2 regions of the Pseudoalteromonas sp. TAB23 genome follow, and region 1 is predicted to be linked to the other one. Evidence: predicted binding sites of a transcription regulator. Region 1 holds the regulator's gene; the other holds the start of a gene.
The links. Region 1 encodes LexA, which represses DNA repair genes until DNA is damaged. Its sites were predicted from a motif close to TACTGTATNNNNATACAGTA; they were not measured.
Positions count from the first base shown of each region.

Region 2: the regulator LexA is predicted to act here: its motif matches at 2,388-2,407, upstream of uvrD (DNA helicase II).

Region 1 is NZ_AUTP01000292.1:13,147-25,174, reverse strand. It holds gene L654_RS0118235 (membrane protein) at 1-355, opposite strand, end outside; gene L654_RS0118230 (hypothetical protein) at 668-1,048, shown strand; gene L654_RS0118225 (PaaI family thioesterase) at 1,049-1,489, opposite strand; gene lexA (transcriptional repressor LexA) at 1,657-2,274, shown strand; gene coxB (cytochrome c oxidase subunit II) at 2,758-3,900, shown strand; gene ctaD (cytochrome c oxidase subunit I) at 3,900-5,492, shown strand; gene L654_RS0118205 (cytochrome c oxidase assembly protein) at 5,492-6,022, shown strand; gene L654_RS0118200 (cytochrome c oxidase subunit 3) at 6,058-6,933, shown strand; gene L654_RS1000000128720 (DUF2909 family protein) at 6,836-7,144, opposite strand; gene L654_RS0118195 (SURF1 family protein) at 7,159-7,899, shown strand; gene L654_RS0118190 (hypothetical protein) at 7,889-8,383, shown strand; gene L654_RS0118185 (COX15/CtaA family protein) at 8,412-9,401, shown strand; gene cyoE (heme o synthase) at 9,414-10,343, shown strand; gene L654_RS0118175 (SCO family protein) at 10,340-10,957, shown strand; gene L654_RS0118170 (STAS domain-containing protein) at 11,110-11,382, shown strand; gene L654_RS0118165 (response regulator) at 11,391-11,753, shown strand; partial or broken gene L654_RS01000000126385 (chemotaxis protein CheA) at 11,764-12,028, shown strand, end outside.
Region 2 is NZ_AUTP01000227.1:47,072-54,317, forward strand. It holds gene nudE (ADP compounds hydrolase NudE) at 1-7, opposite strand, end outside; gene yrfG (GMP/IMP nucleotidase) at 69-716, shown strand; gene L654_RS0113430 (dUTP diphosphatase) at 732-1,355, opposite strand; gene L654_RS0113435 (YacL family protein) at 1,461-1,829, opposite strand; gene L654_RS0113440 (hypothetical protein) at 1,945-2,169, opposite strand; gene uvrD (DNA helicase II) at 2,472-4,637, shown strand; gene L654_RS0113450 (GNAT family N-acetyltransferase) at 4,615-6,684, shown strand; gene L654_RS0113455 (hypothetical protein) at 6,787-7,246, shown strand, end outside.

The DNA of each region.
Region 1 (12,028 bases):
TTGCGGTAATTTGTATTTTAGTTGGCGGCTCAAAAGGTCGGCCTGTTATACCGTTAAAGCTTTGCTGTTCATCTTTATTTATTACTGTAATTATAGGTGTGGTTAAAAAGTTCTCAAAAATTATTTGTGTTGGATTAACCACCTGAGATGCAATATCGTCAAGGGAGGCAACATAATCAGCCTGCGTAAATGGGTTATTAAGAGTACGTGTTGCAAGATGCTCCCCATGAACTTTATCAAGAGGGATAGCGCTCATGACTAAACCACCTAATAGCCAAGCTAAAATTTGTAATGCGAGCAAATAACCGAGCCATTTATGTAACTTGCGAGCATACTTAAATATTTTTTTATTCATGTTTTAGTCTTATTATTTTTAGAGGCTAGTTTATTACATTAATGGGATTAGTTACTGCGACATTTTGTCGCAGTTTAAACTATAGCTTACTGTAATCATTTAAAAATAAAAAAGATTACACTTAAATTGCTAACATGACTTATTTGTTAATTGAGCTGAGTGTTTGATATCCAGCTAGCTTTAAACGCTAAAAAATACTTAAAAGCTGCGAAATATCTATATAAAGTGGTTAATAGAGCATAGTTGATTTGGTATAACGGTAAAACTGCGTTAAAGTTTGCAATGAAATTATTAGAGGATAAATACGAAACGATGTCGGAAATTCAATTTTTAAATGTAGATCTTGAGCTTGAATCAAAGCAAGATATTAGTTTGCTAGTGGCAGACTTGAAAAAAGTCGCGACGATTTTACATTATGACAAAGACGAATACCGTCAATTAGCGCGTATTGAAGCAACAGGTGTAGTAAACACGCCTGACAAAGCAATAAACCATATATGTGAGCTTATTGAATCGTGTTCGCGTAACGCGCTAAAACAATGGTTAAGCTGTTCACGTAGAACGTTTGATATTGGTTTTGAATCAGGCACTTCACCTAAGTGCTTTAATCAAGCCTTAGATGCAGATACATTATTGCGTATATCTGCGATTGGTGCGGGTATGGAAATTACAATTTACCCAATCGAAAAGTAACTACCTTCGCTCTACGACTGCTGCGGTCATTTTTGATACGCAGCACAGCTCATTGCGGCTATTTGTAATTTTTATTTCCCACACTGAACTACGTTTGCCAATATGAAACGCTCTTGCCGTTGCTGTTAAAGTGCCGTTGCGAGATGCTTTTAAATGACTTGCGCTAATTTCCTGCCCCACGCAGTAAAATTTTGTAAAATCGACAACAAAGTTAGCTGCATAGCTGGCAACTGTTTCGGCAAGTACAACGTTAGCACCGCCGTGAACCATTCCCATTGGGTTATGATGCTCAGGAATTGCCGGCATAGTGGCTACTAAGTAATCATCACCAATTTCAGTGACTTCTATTCCCATGGTTTTCATTAATGTTCCTTGGCCATCAATGCCTTGTTCTAACTGCTTGCACAGCTCTAAAGTGATGGGCTGGTACCAAATACTCATAATGACTCCTTTGCTTTTTTAATCATTTATAAATCTAGCTTTAGTTATATCCCTAAAATGTACACAAGTGAAATTACTTTGGCTATTTTAAGGCTTAATTTAAATTTGCGATTTTTATTTAACTGTATATACTCACAGTTAAATGTACTGTATGGAAAACCAGTTGTATGCGACCATTAACGAACCGCCAAGCTCAAATACTCGAACTAATTAAAGTTTTTATTAAAGACACTGGTATGCCTCCTACACGTGCTGAAATAGCGCAAACATTAGGTTTTAAAAGTGCCAATGCTGCTGAAGAACATTTAAAAGCACTTGCTAAAAAAGGCGCAATTAAAATGAAACCAGGTGCAAGCCGTGGTATTCAGTTAATTGAAGAAGAAGAGCCAGAGCAATTAGGTTTACCGCTTATAGGGCGTGTTGCTGCTGGTTCACCTATTTTGGCGCAAGAGCACGTTGAAAGTCACTGCAAAATCGATCCATTAATGTTTAAACCGGCTGCAGATTTTTTACTACGCGTTAACGGTATGAGCATGAAAGATATTGGTATTATGGATGGTGATTTACTTGCTGTACATCGTACTCAAACCGCTGAAAACGGGCAAGTTATTGTTGCCCGCCTAGACGAAGACGTAACTGTAAAACGTCTTGAGAAAGCGGGTCGTAAAGTATTACTTCATGCTGAAAACGACGATTTTGAATCTATTGAAGTAGATCTTGAGAATGAGTCTTTTAATATTGAAGGCTTAGCCGTTGGCGTTATAAGAAACGCTGATTGGATGTGACTTTAAAAATAGCTTTTAAACAAGCAGTTTTATAAATGCGTACTAATTAGTACGCATTTTTTGTTTTAAATTCGCACTAAAAATAGGGCATAAATAGCTCACTGACAATTTAAGCTGTAAACTTTTTTGCACTTATATTTTCCCCCTCCGAATACGTTAAACCCCTTTGTTTTGCTCATCTTTTGAACTTACTGTTACCTAGTTGGTTACTGATTTTTTATTAATTACTCAATATCACCTGATTGTTTTTTATACTAAAACTTGCTTGTTGTTCATTTTTTAGCTAATTATTAATGTGCTGAGCTAATAATAACTCACAGCTTTTTAGTTTTGAGAACACACAATATACACAAACCCGTTGTTGGCGCAGCAAAACCAATCAATATTAAATGAGATTGACTAAAAAAATAAAAATAACGAATTGGCGTTTAAGCCGTATGCCTCTTCGCTTTGCATTCGCAATAGCATCAAAGGAGCCGTCACATGGGTAAACTGACCTCTACCTTGTGGCTTATATTATGTGTTTTTTCGCACCCAGTTTTGGCTAACAGCCAATACAATATGCGCAAAGGCGTAACCGATATAAGCAATAATGTATATCAGCTGCACATGACCATATTTATAATATGTTGTGTGATTGGGGTGATAGTGTTCGCAATTATGTTTTGGGCACTTATTCATCACCGTAAATCTAAAGGGGCTGTACCTGCCCAATTTCACGAAAGCACTAAAGTAGAAATACTTTGGACTGCAATCCCGTTTGTTATTTTAATTGCTATGGCAGTACCAGCCACTAAAACCCTAATTGCAATGGAAGATGCCAGCAAAGCTGATCTCACTATTAAAATTACAGGCTCGCAATGGAAATGGCATTATGAATATATGGGTGAAGATGTAGAGTTCTACTCTATTTTATCTACCCCGCAAGATGAAATAGCGAATCTTGCAGATAAAAATCCTAACTACTTACTTGAGGTTGATAAACCTCTCGTACTGCCAATAAATCAAAAAGTACGATTTTTAATGACTTCTGACGATGTTATTCACTCTTGGTGGGTACCTGATTTTGCAGTTAAAAAAGATGCGAATCCCGGCTTTATAAACGAAACATGGACGAACATAAACGAAGAAGGTACTTACCGAGGCCAATGTGCTGAGTTGTGTGGTAAAGATCATGGCTTTATGCCCGTTGTGGTGGTCGCTAAATCTGAGGCTGATTTTAAAACGTGGCTTGCAGATGCAAAGCAAGCTAAACAAAAAGCAGCATTAGCAGATGCCGCATTACTTGATAAAACCCTCCCAAAAGAAGAATTAATGACTTTAGGCGAACAAGTATATATGGCCAATTGTGCTGCATGTCATCAGCCTACTGGCATGGGGTTACCGGGTGTATTTCCTGCACTTAAAGGCAGCCCTATAGTGCTTGGCGATATAAAAGATCACATTGATGTAGTTATCCATGGGCGACCCGGTACGGCAATGCAAGCATTTGCCAAACAGTTATCTATAAAGCAATTAGCAGCGGTTATTACTTATAAACGTAATGCGTGGGGTAATGATACGGGTGATGTTATTCAACCGAGTCAAATACAGGCAGCACTTGATGCCAAAGTGGAGGCGAACTAATGAGTAGCATAGTAGAACAACCTAACGCCAATGAAGCTCATCATGCTCATCACCCAGCTAAAGGTTTTAAACGCTGGCTTTACACAACTAATCATAAAGATATAGGTAGTTTATATTTAATTTTTTCGCTGACCATGTTCTTAATTGGTGGTGGAATGGCCATGGTGATCAGAGCTGAATTATTTCAACCAGGTTTACAGTTGGTCGATCCTCACTTTTTTAATCAAATGACCACAGTGCATGGTTTAATTATGGTGTTTGGTGCGGTTATGCCGGCCTTTACAGGCCTTGCTAACTGGATGATACCACTCATGATTGGCGCGCCAGATATGGCATTGCCAAGAATGAATAACTGGAGCTTTTGGATTTTACCGTTTGCGTTTTTAATCCTATTGGCATCGTTATTTATGCCTGGTGGGGGTCCTGCATTTGGTTGGACTTTTTATGCACCACTGTCTACAACATACAGTAATGATAATACTGCATTGTTTGTATTTGCCGTACATATTATGGGGATTAGCTCAATAATGGGCGCAATCAATGTGATTGTAACTATAGTGAACTTACGTGCTCCCGGCATGACATGGATGAAGTTGCCCTTATTTGTATGGACGTGGTTAATTACTGCCTTTTTATTAATAGCGGTAATGCCAGTGCTTGCAGGGGCTGTCACTATGGTACTTACCGATAAGTATTTTGCGACCAGCTTTTTTGATGCCGCAGGCGGTGGCGACCCGGTGATGTTCCAACACATTTTTTGGTTTTTTGGTCATCCCGAAGTATACATAATGATTCTTCCTGCCTTTGGCATTATATCTACAATAGTACCTACCTTTTCTCGTAAAAAACTTTTTGGCTATGCCTCAATGGTATACGCCACATCCTCCATAGCACTATTGAGCTTTATTGTATGGGCTCATCATATGTTTACCACTGGGATGCCGGTCGCTGGCGAGTTGTTTTTTATGTACGCGACCATGCTTATATCGGTACCTACAGGAGTAAAAGTATTTAATTGGGTTGCCACAATGTGGAAAGGCTCAATAACTTTTGAAGTGCCAATGCTTTTTAGTATTGCGTTTATTGTGCTGTTTACCTTAGGTGGCTTTTCGGGGTTGATGCTGGCAATTACACCTGCTGACTTTCAGTACCACGATACTTATTTTGTAGTGGCGCATTTTCATTATGTATTAGTAACAGGGGCTGTATTTTCGATAATGGCGGGGGCCTATTACTGGCTGCCCAAGTGGACGGGCAATATGTTTAATATCACGCTAGCTAAATGGCATTTTTGGCTATCGCTGGTGAGTGTGAACGTATTGTTTTTTCCTATGCATTTTGTAGGGCTTGCCGGTATGCCGCGTCGAATTCCCGATTATGCACTTCAATTTGCCGACTTTAACGCAATCATAAGTATTGGTGGATTTGCCTTTGGTTTATCGCAATTGTTGTTTGTAGCTGTGGTAATTAAATGCGCGCGTGGCGGTGATAAAGTGCCTGCAAAAGTATGGGAAGGGGCAGAAGGGCTTGAGTGGGAAGTTGACTCTCCAGCGCCATATCATACTTTTTCTACGCCGCCGGTAATTAAGTAATGACACACGCACCGCTACTCAAACGTTTGGTACTTATTTGCATAGGCATGTTTGCCTTTGCCTTTGCTTTAGTACCTTTGTATGACGTGTTTTGTGATGTAACAGGGCTTAATGGAAAACCTTCGCTTGAGCAGGCAGAGCAAAGTACACAAATAGTACAAAACCGAGAAGTCGGCGTTAGCTTTACTACTCACGCACAAAGTGGTGCACCGTTTGAAGTTAAATCAAAAGAATACAGTGTAGTGGTAAAACCCGGTGCAATGCGTGAAGTAATGTTTAGTGCTAAAAATAGCAGCAACCTAGATAAAGTAATGCAGGCTGTACCATCAGTCTCACCAGGTAAAGCGGCAAAGTATTTACACAAAATAGCCTGTTTTTGCTTTGATCAGCAACCTCTAAAAGCAGGGGAAGAACTTGAATTTAAATTACTTTTTTATGTTGATACCGCACTGCCAAGCGACATTGAAGAATTAACTTTATCTTATACCGTATTTGATATTAGTGAACAGCTGGTGGCAAGTAACAACTAGCTTTTTAAACTAGTGTGAAACTAGGAGTAAATAAAATGAATCAAGAATATGAGCATTATTACGTACCTGAGCAAAGCCCATGGCCTATTGTAGGTGCTGTTGCATTGTTTTTTATTGCAGTAGGGGCAGGCTTGACTGTTATGAGTGTAGGTAAAGAAGGTGGTAGCGGGGTTTATCTGCTTTATGCCGGTATTGCTGTACTTGTGTATATGTTGTTTAGCTGGTTTAAAAATGTAATTAATGAATCGGACCAAGGTTTGTACTCAGCACAAATGGATCGCTCTTTTAGACAAGGTATGAGCTGGTTTATTTTTTCTGAAGTTATGTTTTTTATGGCCTTTTTTGGTGCGCTTTTTTATGCACGGGTATTGTCGGTACCTTGGCTTGGAGGCGCAGGCAATAATGCAATGACTAACGAGGTTTTATGGCCTACTTTTGAAGCCGTTTGGCCGCTAGTTTCAACACCTGCTGGCGAAACTACTCAAGCTATGGGCTGGCAAGGCTTACCGCTTATAAATACCTTAATACTGCTTACTTCCTCAGTTACTTTACATTTTGCCCATGTAGCGATGGAAAACAATAAACGTACTCCACTTAAAGTTTTTTTAGGCGCTACTATTTTGTTGGGTGTTTGCTTTCTAGGGCTGCAAGTTGAGGAGTACATGCATGCATATAATGACCTTAATCTAACGCTAGATGCGGGTATTTACGGTAATACGTTCTTTTTATTGACTGGTTTTCATGGCATGCATGTAACGCTAGGAACGGTACTTTTATTTGTAATATTTTTACGGATATTAAAAGGGCACTTTACTAAAGATAAGCATTTTGCTTTTCAAGCAGCTGCTTGGTATTGGCACTTTGTTGATGTGGTGTGGCTGTGTTTGTTTGTATTTGTATATGTGCTGTAGCGTTTATTGGCGAATTATTTGCTTTAATAAAACTAAGTTTAAGCGCTGCAATAACAACAACTAAAACAACGACCGAAAACAATACGCGACGACCTAAAAAGTGAGACATAGGTCGTCCCCCAGTTTTCCCTGACACCATAATAAACAATGCTCTAAATAAGTTAAAAAGTATAAATATTAACAACAGTACGATAATAATTTTAATAATCACTGAGTTGACCCTTTATGCAGTTAGTTTTATGGCACAAACAAAAGCTTAGTTCACTAATCACACTTTGTATGGTTGTGGTTGTTGTACTTGTGTGTGTGCGACTAGGATTTTGGCAGTTGGAGCGGGGTGAGCAAAAACAGCAGCAACTAACCGCTATTGCTAAGCAACAGAATCGGGGTGTGGTGAGCTGGTCTCAATTACTTAACCTGCCTGATAGCTGGAACAAAACAGGTGTATTGGTTGAGTTAAAAGGGCGGTTTGTACAAAACCAATATTGGCTTTTAGATAATCAAGTTTATAACGGGCAAGTAGGGTACGATTTACTTGCTTTACTAAAGCCAGCCAGCGAAGAAAAAGTGATTTTAGTTAATTTAGGATGGGTAAAAGCGCCTATATCTAGAGATACACTGCCAAAGGTTACTCTGCCTACAGGTGTTTTTATTCTTAAAGCGCAAATAAAAGAAAATAACCTAAGTAGCTTTACGCTTGAAGATAAAACTACAAATAACGACTTACCTACAAGAATCCAATCTATCGACTTGAATATGCTGAGCACTCAAAGCCAGCAATCATTAATTAATTTTATGGCTTACAGACAAGGTACTGGTGATGAGATTGCAACACCTCATTATGAGGCAGTTGTTATGAGCCCTCAAAAGCATAATGCCTACGCTGTGCAATGGTTTTTAATTGCTGTTGCATGTGCTGTTGTGGCTATTTTTGCGAGCAAAAAAAGGACACATAATGAAAAATAATCCCCTTGTGTTGTTTGTGGGCTGCTGCGCTATCCCATTAATTTTGGCATATGGCGCATTAAAGTTTGATTGGTTGCCTACTGCAATTACTAATAATGGCGAGTTTTTAAGCCAAGAAATAAAACTTAAAAATTGGCCGCAAAATAATCCCAAGCAATGGACTATCGCACTTAATTATTCAAACGAATGTAACACCCCATGCAGCGAACAACTCAATGCACTTAATAATTTATATGTGGCACTTGGTAAAAACCAAGGCAAGGTTGATATGGCTGTAATGGGAAGTCCCGACAATAAAAACCTACCATGGAAAATTATTACCGAGCAACAGAGTTTAAATCCTGCAAGTTTGTATTTAATTGATCATATGGGGTTAGTGGTACTTGAATATCCCTTTAAGGTCGAGCCACAAGAAAACCGTTTAGTACAAAAAGGGTTATTAAAAGATCTAAAAAAATTACTTAACTATTCTCGTTCTAGCTAACTAAGTTGAGCTTAAGTTGGAGTATCTGATGTATAAAAATTATAAAAACTTAGTATTAATAACAGGATTACTCGCTTTAATTGTAGTTGCTTTAGGTGCGTACACCCGCTTAAGTGATGCAGGTTTAGGGTGCCCCGATTGGCCTGGTTGTTATGGCTTTTTAACGGTACCTAAGCATGAGGCTGACATAGCCTTAGCAACTCAAAGCTACCCCGATATGATGTTCGAAACCGCAAAAGCGTGGAAAGAAATGATTCATCGCTACTTTGCAGGTGCTTTAGGCTTACTTATTTTAGGTTTATTTGTGTTGGCTTTTTTAAAACGCCAATATCCAACTACGCCAGTTAAATTGCCTTTGGCTTTACTTCTACTAGTGGTGTTTCAGGCTGCTCTTGGTATGTGGACAGTAACCATGAACCTTCAGCCGCTTATTGTAATGGGCCACTTATTAGGTGGCTTTAGTATTTTGTCACTTATAACGCTTTTATATTTACGGCTAACCGCAAAACCTATTATGGGTGGCGATAGCGGCGCAAAACGCTATTTCGGTTTAAGTTTAGTAGCGCTCAGTGTATTAATTATCCAAATTGCACTTGGTGGTTGGCTGGCTGCAAATTACGCCGCTCCACATTGTAGTGGTTTGCCATTGTGTAATTACGCACAACCGTTTTCATTGAGTAGCGTATTTCAATTACCACTTGAGCACAGTAATTATGAGTTTGGTGTGTTATCGCAGCAAGCGCGTATGTCTATTCATTTATTACATCGCATTTGGGCACTCGTTACTTGCATTGTTCTGGCGTTAATTATGTGGAAAATATACAGCCAAGCGTACTCTAAAAAAATTAAAAATTGCGTTGTGAGTGTATTACTTGTTCTGCTTTGCCAAATTAGCTTAGGGCTTATTTTAGTACATTGGCATATTCCGTTGGGAGTTGCACTGGCGCATAACTTGATGGCAGCCATACTGTTATTAAGCATGGTTAGGTTGTGTTATTACCTAAAATCACGCACATAAAGGGGAAATATGATGGCACTTATAATTGATAAAAAAATACTGCTACCCGTTAATACTCAATCGCTAATTTCGCGTACACATAGTTTGCTGCAAGACTACTTAGCAATTAGTAAATTTAAAGTGGTAGCTATGCTGGTGCTAACAGCTTGGGTTGGTTTAGCGCTGGCTCCCGATGTAGGGCGCGGTATGGTCGTACAGTTTATTAGCTTGTTAGGTATAGGGCTACTTTCTGCTGCTGCAGCGGTTATTAATCATGTGGTTGATAGCGAGATAGACTCAAAAATGGCGCGGACTCGTCATCGCCCTGTGGCTAAAGGGCGTTTAAGTAAAACACATGCGCTTAGTTTTGCAGCTGTTATTGGGGTTGCTGGTTTTATTATGCTGATGGTGTGGGCTAATACCTTAACCGCTATATTAACGTTATTTGCATTGGTAGGTTATGCATTTGTTTATACATCATTTTTAAAGCGTGCAACGCCGCAAAATATTGTTATAGGTGGGTTGGCTGGCGCAATGCCTCCATTATTAGGTTGGGTGTCAGAAACAAACCAAATGGCAGCAGCCCCTTGGTTACTCGTAATGATAATATTTACCTGGACCCCACCACACTTTTGGGCGCTGGCTATAGCACGAAAAAGTGATTATGAACGCGCTAAAATCCCTATGTTACCAGTAACCCATGGTATCGATTTTTGTAAAACGTGCGTCGTTGCTTACTCTGTTTTACTCGCTGTTGTTTGCGTATTACCTTATTTAATCGGTATGTCTGGATTAATCTATTTGATAGGTGCATGTGTATTAAATGCCGTGTTTATATATAAGGCGGTCAATTTAAAAATTGCTGGAAATGATGAGACTGCAATGGACTTATTTCGTTTTTCGATTATTCATTTAATGGTACTCTTTGTAATCTTATTTATAGATAAATGGCTCCCTTTATGAAGCAGTTATGGCTTGGATTAATTGTTATTTTAGTTTCGTTTTTATCAGCATGTTCAAATGAAAATAGTCCACCAGATGTAGATGCATTAGTTTACGAAAATGCAAAGCCACTGTCTGATTTTACGCTAAACGATCAGCGCGGCGAATTAGTGACTAAGCAACAATTTTTAGGACAGTGGAATTTAGTATTTTTAGGCTACACAAGCTGCCCAGATATTTGTCCATTAACACTTGCTAAGTTAAATGCTGTTTATAAAAATGTACAAGCAGATTATCCGCTACAAGTTTGGTTTTTATCGGTTGATCCAAAACGCGATACACCAGCTAAACGAAAGCAATATATAGATTACTTTAACCCAGACTTTTTAGCTGTGTCGGGAGAGCATAAACACCTTTTTCCTGTTGTTCGAGAGCTTGGTTTAATTTACGCCATTAGCGATAGTAGTGAATCAGAATATGCTGTTGATCATAGTGCCTCGGTCGCTATGGTTGATCAAAATGGAGCCGTTAGAGCTATTTTTAAACCAGAATTTAAACAAGGTAGTGTGCCATTAATTAATGCGACGACTTTAACTGAAGAGTTTAAAAAAATAGCTGATTACTATAAAAACTAGTTTTTTACTTTTTACCAATTTTAAAGGAGCTTTAGGCTCCTTTTTTTGTATTTTAACGACAGGTTAAATTTAATTAAGCATTTTATGGCAATTTTAATAACTAGGGCTAAGCTTTTGTTATGAATTGAATTGACAGGGAATGCACTTACTAAATGCTAAAACTTCCGAGCGAACTTGCTATTACGCAAGTTGAAACACTACATCAAGACTTACTACACGAACTCAATAGCAACGATGATATCTGTCTTGATATTAACGATGTGATTTCTGCTGATACTGCCTCAATTCAACTTTTATGCGCCTTACAAAAACACCTACTTACTATACAGCACAAAATAATATGGGTAGGCAGTAGCGAGGCCTTAACGCATACAATTAATAAACTTGGCTTAAGCCAATACTTAACAACCGAAAGTAAAAGTTAGGGGTATATATGAAAAGAATTTTAGCGGTTGATGATTCAGCATCGATGCGTCAAATGGTGAGCTTTACATTAAAAACTGCCGGGTTTGATGTAACCGAAGCTAAGGATGGCAGTGAAGCTCTCGCTATTGCCAAGCAACAAGACTTTGATGCCGTGATCTCAGATGTAAACATGCCAATAATGGATGGAATTACATTAATACGAGAGCTGCGTACTTTACCTAGTTATAAATTTACACCACTACTGATGCTTACTACAGAGTCGGGCTTAGAAAAAAAGATAGAGGGTAAAGCTGCTGGTGCAACAGGTTGGATTGTAAAACCATTTAATCCCGATCAGCTACTAGCGGTAATTAAAAAAGTTATTCGCTAAGGAGCGCAGTGTGAGTATAGATTTAAGTCAATTTTTTGAAGTTTTCTTTGAAGAGAGTTTTGAAGGCCTAGATACCATGGAGGCTGAGTTATTAAACTTAGTGCCAGGTGAGGAAGATTTAGAAACTATCAACACTATTTTTAGAGCTGCTCACTCAATAAAAGGAGGCAGTGGCACTTTTGGTTTTAGCTCCGTTGCTGACTTTACTCATGTACTTGAAACACTACTGGATCAAATTCGCCAAGGTGAACGAGAGCTTAGTACCGAGCATGTCA
Region 2 (7,246 bases), on a different contig from region 1:
GTGTCATTGGCGTTAATTTGCTATCATGGCAGTTAGTTCAATAATAAACCTTATAAGTTGAAATTCCTATGTTAAATTGGTCAAAAATCGATACCGTTTTGCTCGACATGGATGGAACATTACTCGATTTACATTACGACAGTCATTTTTGGCTTAACGTTATTCCTGCGCAACACGCATTAGCAAGGGGCATTAGCCTAGATGCAGCTAAAGCAGATATTTTAAAACGCTATCAAGCTGTGAGCGGTCAAATACAGTGGTATTGTTTAGATTATTGGGAGCAGCAATTAAGCTTGCCTATAATGGAGCTTAAACGAGAGTCTCAGCATTTAATTAAAATGCGCGAAGACGTACCTCATTTTTTAACTGAGCTTAAAAAAGCAGGCAAAGAGTTAATTTTACTTACCAACGCCCACCCTGAGAGTGTCATGCTTAAATTTGAGCATACAGCGATTGATAACTACCTAGATGGCGTAGTGTCTACTCATGAATATGGAGTAAGTAAAGAGCAACAAAGTTTGTGGCACCAAGTACAAAAAGACTTAGGGTTTAATAAGCAGCGCACTTTGTTTGTAGATGACAGTGTGCCGGTTTTGAATGCTGCACGAGAATACGGCATTGAGCACTTACTTGCAGTTGCTAACCCTGATAGCCAACAACCACATAACGAAATAGCCGATTACCTGAGTGTTACCGACTATCGTAAGATTATTTAACTCAACTTACGTGACTTAAATTTTTGGGTAACGCGCTTCTAGCCCTTGATATACTAACTTTGCAAAATCTGCATGTTCTGTATCAAGGCTTTTAACTACTTCAACTAAATGCTCGTTATCTTCTTGCCCGTTCCATTCTTTAATATAGCTACCATCTTTGTAACCGTGATCTTGGCGGAAAAAGTTTAACGTATTTTTACCTACGTAGCCGCGATATAAATCATCAATATCCATACCCATTTGCGCCATACAGCCGGCAAAGGCACCTGCATTAAACGTTTTATCAGCAACAGCAGACGCCGCTAATATCTCTAGTGTTTGTTTAAAGTCATCAGCTTGTTGAGCATTACTAAGCTCAGTTTCAAGTTGCTTTGCTAAGTCTTCGTAGCTAGTTTCACCGTCAATTCTAAGCGATAGACCAAAATGAAAAATATCAACCAACTCTAAAATAACTTGTTCAGTATCTGGTGTTTGTTTTTTCCACCATTTCCAACCATGATGATCTAGCATTTCAGCACACTCAACCCAAATAGCGCGGTACCATTCAAACCCTTGAGTAAACCATTGCTCATGTACTTTAGTATTCATGGCGTTTTGCATTTCTAGCATCACTACTAGCTTGTTTAAATTGGCAGACATATCAATTCCTGTCGTTTTGGTTGGCGTAATTTTCGTTGGTGTAATAATACAGATAAAATGCTGATTGTGCATTGCTGTATATTTTTATTAGTGTGCTAATTATGTTTATCGTGACGTCGTAAACTCATGCCATGAATCAATTAAATCAATGAAATCTTCAAAGCCACAACCACTACTTAAACCATTTTCTTCAAGCGCTAAATCGTCATCCTGATACGCTATTAGGTCTTCGCTGTCTTGATGAAGCGCATGGGCTTCAAATAATGCTTCGTCTTTCGTTAATATTAAATCTATTTCTTGGCCTTTTAGTGTTAGCGGCTCATAGCTTGAACTTACCGATGCAATAAGCGCTAGTACCATGGCTACTTTGTCTTTGCCTATTTCTTCGTTTAGCCAGCGACCAATAATAGCGTGTTCACTGCTTATTTTAATACGTAGCCCACTAATAGGGTCGCGAATAAATTGATATTCCATAGGGTTTGCCTGTAAATCTTTGATTGCGTAATTATATACGTAAACGCCCGTAAACCACAGGACATATAAAGTAAAATAGCGCCACATGGCGCTATTTTACTCAACTTTAAAACCGTTAACTTCGCGATCTATAACGCGCTGCGTCAATGATCGACCATAAGTAGATAATAGGCACAAGTACAAAGCCTACAAGCACATAAATTAGTGCGTAACTTATTATAATAGCGAGTGCAAAAAATATAGCCGCTAAAATACGCCCTTGCACTAACTGCCCTAAACCAGGAAAAAATATATTACATAATGCTGCGATTACGTTACCGCCAGAACCTTGATCTGCCATACTAACCTCTGTATTTATTTGATTTTATAATTATTTACTTACACACTTTATGCCAATTTATTAAAGCTTACAAATCAAATAGTTAAATTAGTCTAGATTTAGAGAGTTAGTAAATTTTGCTAACTTTAGGTCAAATTAGCAATTTTTGTTATGCGTTTACGCTTTTTATTCGCTTAGTTAATTAGCAAGTTACTCGTTTTGAACACTATTTTATAAATAGCTGTTTATAAAAACAGTATTTTATTTAGCCTAACAAAAACACCTGTTATACTGCCCACAATATTGATTAAAAAGGCGTAACGATGGACGTTTCACAATTACTCGATGGCTTAAATGACAAACAACGCGATGCCGTTGCAGCCCCACTACAAAACATGCTGGTATTAGCAGGTGCTGGGTCTGGTAAAACACGAGTGTTAGTTCATCGTATTGCGTGGCTTATGCAAGTTGAGCAAGCCTCCGCTTACAGTATTTTTGCAGTTACCTTTACTAATAAAGCCGCTAAAGAAATGCGTGGCCGCGTTGAAGAAACACTAAAAGCGCCTGTAGGTGGTATGTGGATTGGTACTTTCCATGGTTTATCGCATCGTATTTTACGTGCTCATCACCGTGAAGCTAATTTACCAGAAGCCTTTCAAATTTTAGACTCTGACGATCAGCTTAGAATGATCAAGCGCTTATTAAAATCGATGAATATTGATGATAAAAAATGGCCCGCTAAGCAATTTGGCTGGTACATAAGCGCCAAAAAAGATGAAGCACTTCGCCCTAAAGATATTCAAGCATACGATATTAATGAGCAAATGATGCTGCGTGTTTATGCCGCCTATCAAGAGGCCTGTGATAGAGCGGGCCTAGTTGATTTTGCTGAAATATTACTACGCAGCTACGAAGTGTTAAAAAATAACCCTACGTTACTGCGTCATTATCAGCAACGCTTCGCACATATGCTCGTAGACGAGTTCCAAGATACAAATACCATTCAATATGCTTGGTTAAAGTTACTTGCTGGCGATACTAACAGCATTATGATTGTAGGCGACGATGACCAAAGCATTTATGGTTGGCGTGGTGCTAAAATCGAAAACATTAAACGTTTTTTAACTGACTTTAGCGCAGAAACCATTCGTCTTGAACAAAACTACCGTTCAACCGCGACTATTTTGAAAGCGTCCAACGCATTAATTCAAAATAACTCAGAACGTATGGGTAAAAGCTTGTGGACCGACGGTAACGACGGCGAGCCAATCTCTATTTATGCAGCATTTAATGAGTTAGACGAAGCACGCTTTGTAAGTAGCAAACTACGAAGCTGGTTAAATGCAGGTAATGCCCTACAAGATGCCGCAATTTTATACCGTAGTAACGCGCAATCTCGTGTACTTGAGGAAGCCATGCTACAAGAAGGCTTAAAATACCGTATTTATGGTGGTATGCGATTCTTCGAACGACAAGAAATTAAAGATGCGTTGTCGTACTTACGCCTAGTGGGTAATCGTCAAGACGATGCCGCATTTGAGCGTGTAATTAATACGCCAGCACGCGGTATTGGCGACAAAACATTGAGCCATATACGCGACTGTGCACGAGCAGAATCGTTACCGCTTTGGTATGCCGCAAAAGCAATTGTAGAACAACAGCATTTATCTGGTCGTGCTTCTGGTGCAGTAAGTAAGTTTGTAGAACTAGTTGAACAAATAGAAGATAAAATTAGCGATCTAACTTTGCATGAGCAAGCCAAGTACACAATTCAAACCTCAGGCTTGATGGCAATGTACCAAGCTGAAAAAGGTGAAAAAGGCCGTGCTCGCGTAGAAAACTTAGAAGAACTAATTAGCGCATGTGACCAGTACGAACTTCCTGAAGACGAAGAATACAGCTCGCCTTTACAAGGCTTTTTAGCACATACATCACTTGAGTCAGGTGAAGGACAAGCAGAAGAGCACGAAGATGCCGTACAAATGATGACGCTTCACTCAGCTAAAGGATTAGAGTTTCCGTTAGTGTTTATGGTGGGCGTAGAAGAAGGCATGTTCCCTTCTCAGCAAAGTAACGAAGAGTCTGGCCGCTTAGAAGAAGAGCGCCGCCTTTGTTATGTAGGCATGACACGAGCAATGGATAAGTTATACATTAGCCATGCTGAGAGTCGCCGCTTATACGGGCAAGAAAAATACCATAGCCCATCACGCTTTTTACGCGAAATACCTGAGGACTGCGTAGAAGAAATTCGTATTAAAACACAGGTTTCTCGCCCGCCGGCCGCCGGGCGTTTTAGCGCATCAGTTAGCCATGCCGCATTTGAAGACAGTGGCTTTAACTTAGGGCAACGAGTTTTGCATGCTAAGTTTGGTGTTGGTACCGTACTTAATTACGAAGGCAGTGGCGCGCAATCTCGCGTACAAGTTAACTTTGACGACCTTGGCAGTAAATGGTTAGTAACGGCCTATGCACGATTACAAGCTGTATAAAGCACACCTAAATGAGTTAGAGCAACAATTAGCTGGCGCGTATCATCGTCAGCTAGTGTTGATCACGGGCAGCCCAGCTTGGTGTTATGAAATACTTAACTCATTAATAGATGAAAACAATACACTTGTTGTATCCAAGCAGTGCGCGATTAAAAATTCGTACTGGCCTACTCGCACACACCAAATTTTAGGGCAAGAATTTGCTCATGCTGTTTACGATGGTTTTAGTGGTTTGCACCCTGATAAACTTGCAGCACTTGCCGGCACCGTTAAAGCAGGCGGTATACTGTTTTTATTACTGCCTGAACTAGATGATTTAGCCTCTTGGCAAGATCCAGCATTAAGTACAGTGCAATCACACGGTCAGAGCATTGACTACAGCATATTTAATCAACGTTTCGCGACTATTATTAAACCGTTGCCCGCTTTTCACTTTAGTGAAAAAAATGGCTGTATTAGTAATAACGCTAGCTATGTAATGCATAATAAAATTGATTATGAGCCACAGCAAAACTGTATTGAGCAAATAGTAAAAGTAGCTAACGGCCGTGCCAACAGGCCTTTACTCATTAATGCCGATAGAGGTAGAGGTAAGTCGGCAGCACTTGGCTTAGCCGCGGCAAAACTAACTGATAAAAAAGTAATTATTTGCAGCACTCAGTTTAAAGCGACCCATAGCAGCTTTAAACATTTAGCCCAAGAGTTAAGCCTTCAATACAACGCTGAACATAAACAGGTCGCCAACTTGCACTACGTTGCACCTGACGCGTTATTAAACACACTACCTGAGTGCGATTTATTACTCATTGATGAAGCTGCAGCAATCCCTGTTCCGTTATTGCTAAAAATGCTAGCTCATTACCCTCGTATAGTATTTGCAAGTACACTGGTTGGGTATGAGGGCAATGGTAGGGGTTATACCATTCGCTTTAGTAACTATATTAAAGCGCACTATAAAGCCTCTAAAGTTGTACCGCTTGATGAGCCACTGCGTTTTGCTAAATACGATCCACTTGAGCAACACATTCGCACCTTGCTTGCACTCGATGCACAATATAAAGAGTTAAGTAGTAATCAATTAGAGCAGCCAGTTCATAGCGAAATAACTCAGCAATCCCTTGTAAACAATGAGCCTTTACTGCAACAAGTTATTGCCCTGCTTGCATTGGCTCACTATCAAAGTAGTGTAAACGATTTACGCCAACTACTAGACGCACCATCGCAACGAATATTCATCAGCAAAATTAACAATCAATTAATTGGCGTATGCTTAATTGCCATAGAAGGTGGTTTAAGTGAAGACCTTGCCCTACAGGTTATAAGCGGAGAGCGTCGCCCACAGGGTCACTTAATGGCTCAAACCCTCTCACATCTTAGTTTTAATAATGACTACGTAACACAGTTGTCTGCTCGCGTTGTACGAATAGCGATTGATCCGAGCTCTCACAATATGGGCTTTGGTAAAAAGCTACTTAGCTATTGCGAGTCGCAAGTAAAAAGCCAATGTAGTTGGTTTGGTGCAAGCTTTGGCGCAACAGCGCAGTTACTTAATTTTTGGCAAAACCAAGGGTTTGATACCGTAAAACTGGGTTATCAACGCGATAAAAGCACAGCTGAACATTCGGCGCTTGTGATTAAATGCTTAAGTAACAAAAGTGCAATTATTCAATCTTTGAAAAAGCAGTTTAAAGACGATTTTTTTTATGGGCTTTTAACACACTTTAAAACACTAGATTGGCAACTTGTAAGTATTTTAATTGAAGGATTTAGCGATGAGTTAGTAAGACCCGAGACTCGCGAACGATTAGCCTTGCTTGTAAACAGTAACTTCACTCAATTTAATATCTCTGCGACTCTTTGCCAGGTAGTGAATCAGTCTCCTTCTTGTATGTCTCAATTAACAGAGTCTGATAAACAACTTTTAATAAAGTTAGTACTTCAAAATGAATGTAATGAAAAAGTGATTCAACACTTAGGTTTATTAGGAAAAAAGCAGCTTGAGAATCAATTTAAACGTGCCATAAAAAACCTCACTAGTGCCATCTAATAACTCCTAGTTACCTATCTCTATTAAATCTTATCCATCTTTAAGCTATTTATTTAATTTGTTCTATCCTTAAAGCATTAACAGATAAATTAAGATAAAGGCATGGAATTAATAAACTTTAAAGTGGGCTGCAAAACAATTTCACTTAAAATACTCGATATTTTATTAACAGAGCGCTTTGACAATAATCTAACAACTTTACCCAACAATAATAAAAGCTTTATTGGTGTTAAAGATTATATGGATATACCAACGCCTGTGTTTGATTTAGGTATTATTTTAAATAATATCTCAACCGAACAAAGTAATGCGCATGTACTAAAACAACTAAGAACATGGCAAGAAAAACTATTAAGCTGGTTCAATACCCTTCAAAGTAACTTGCTAAATAGCTCGGCTTCTATTTCAAGCAATGATGCAGAACTACAAGATTTTGTTCTGTTTTACAAAGAGTTCAACACCGATAATGAAGACTTAAAACTAACAATGTCTCGACTTAACGAACCTTTCCAATCATTGCTAAAAACGGTAAAAGAAGCTATATCAGCTCATAATCAAAGCG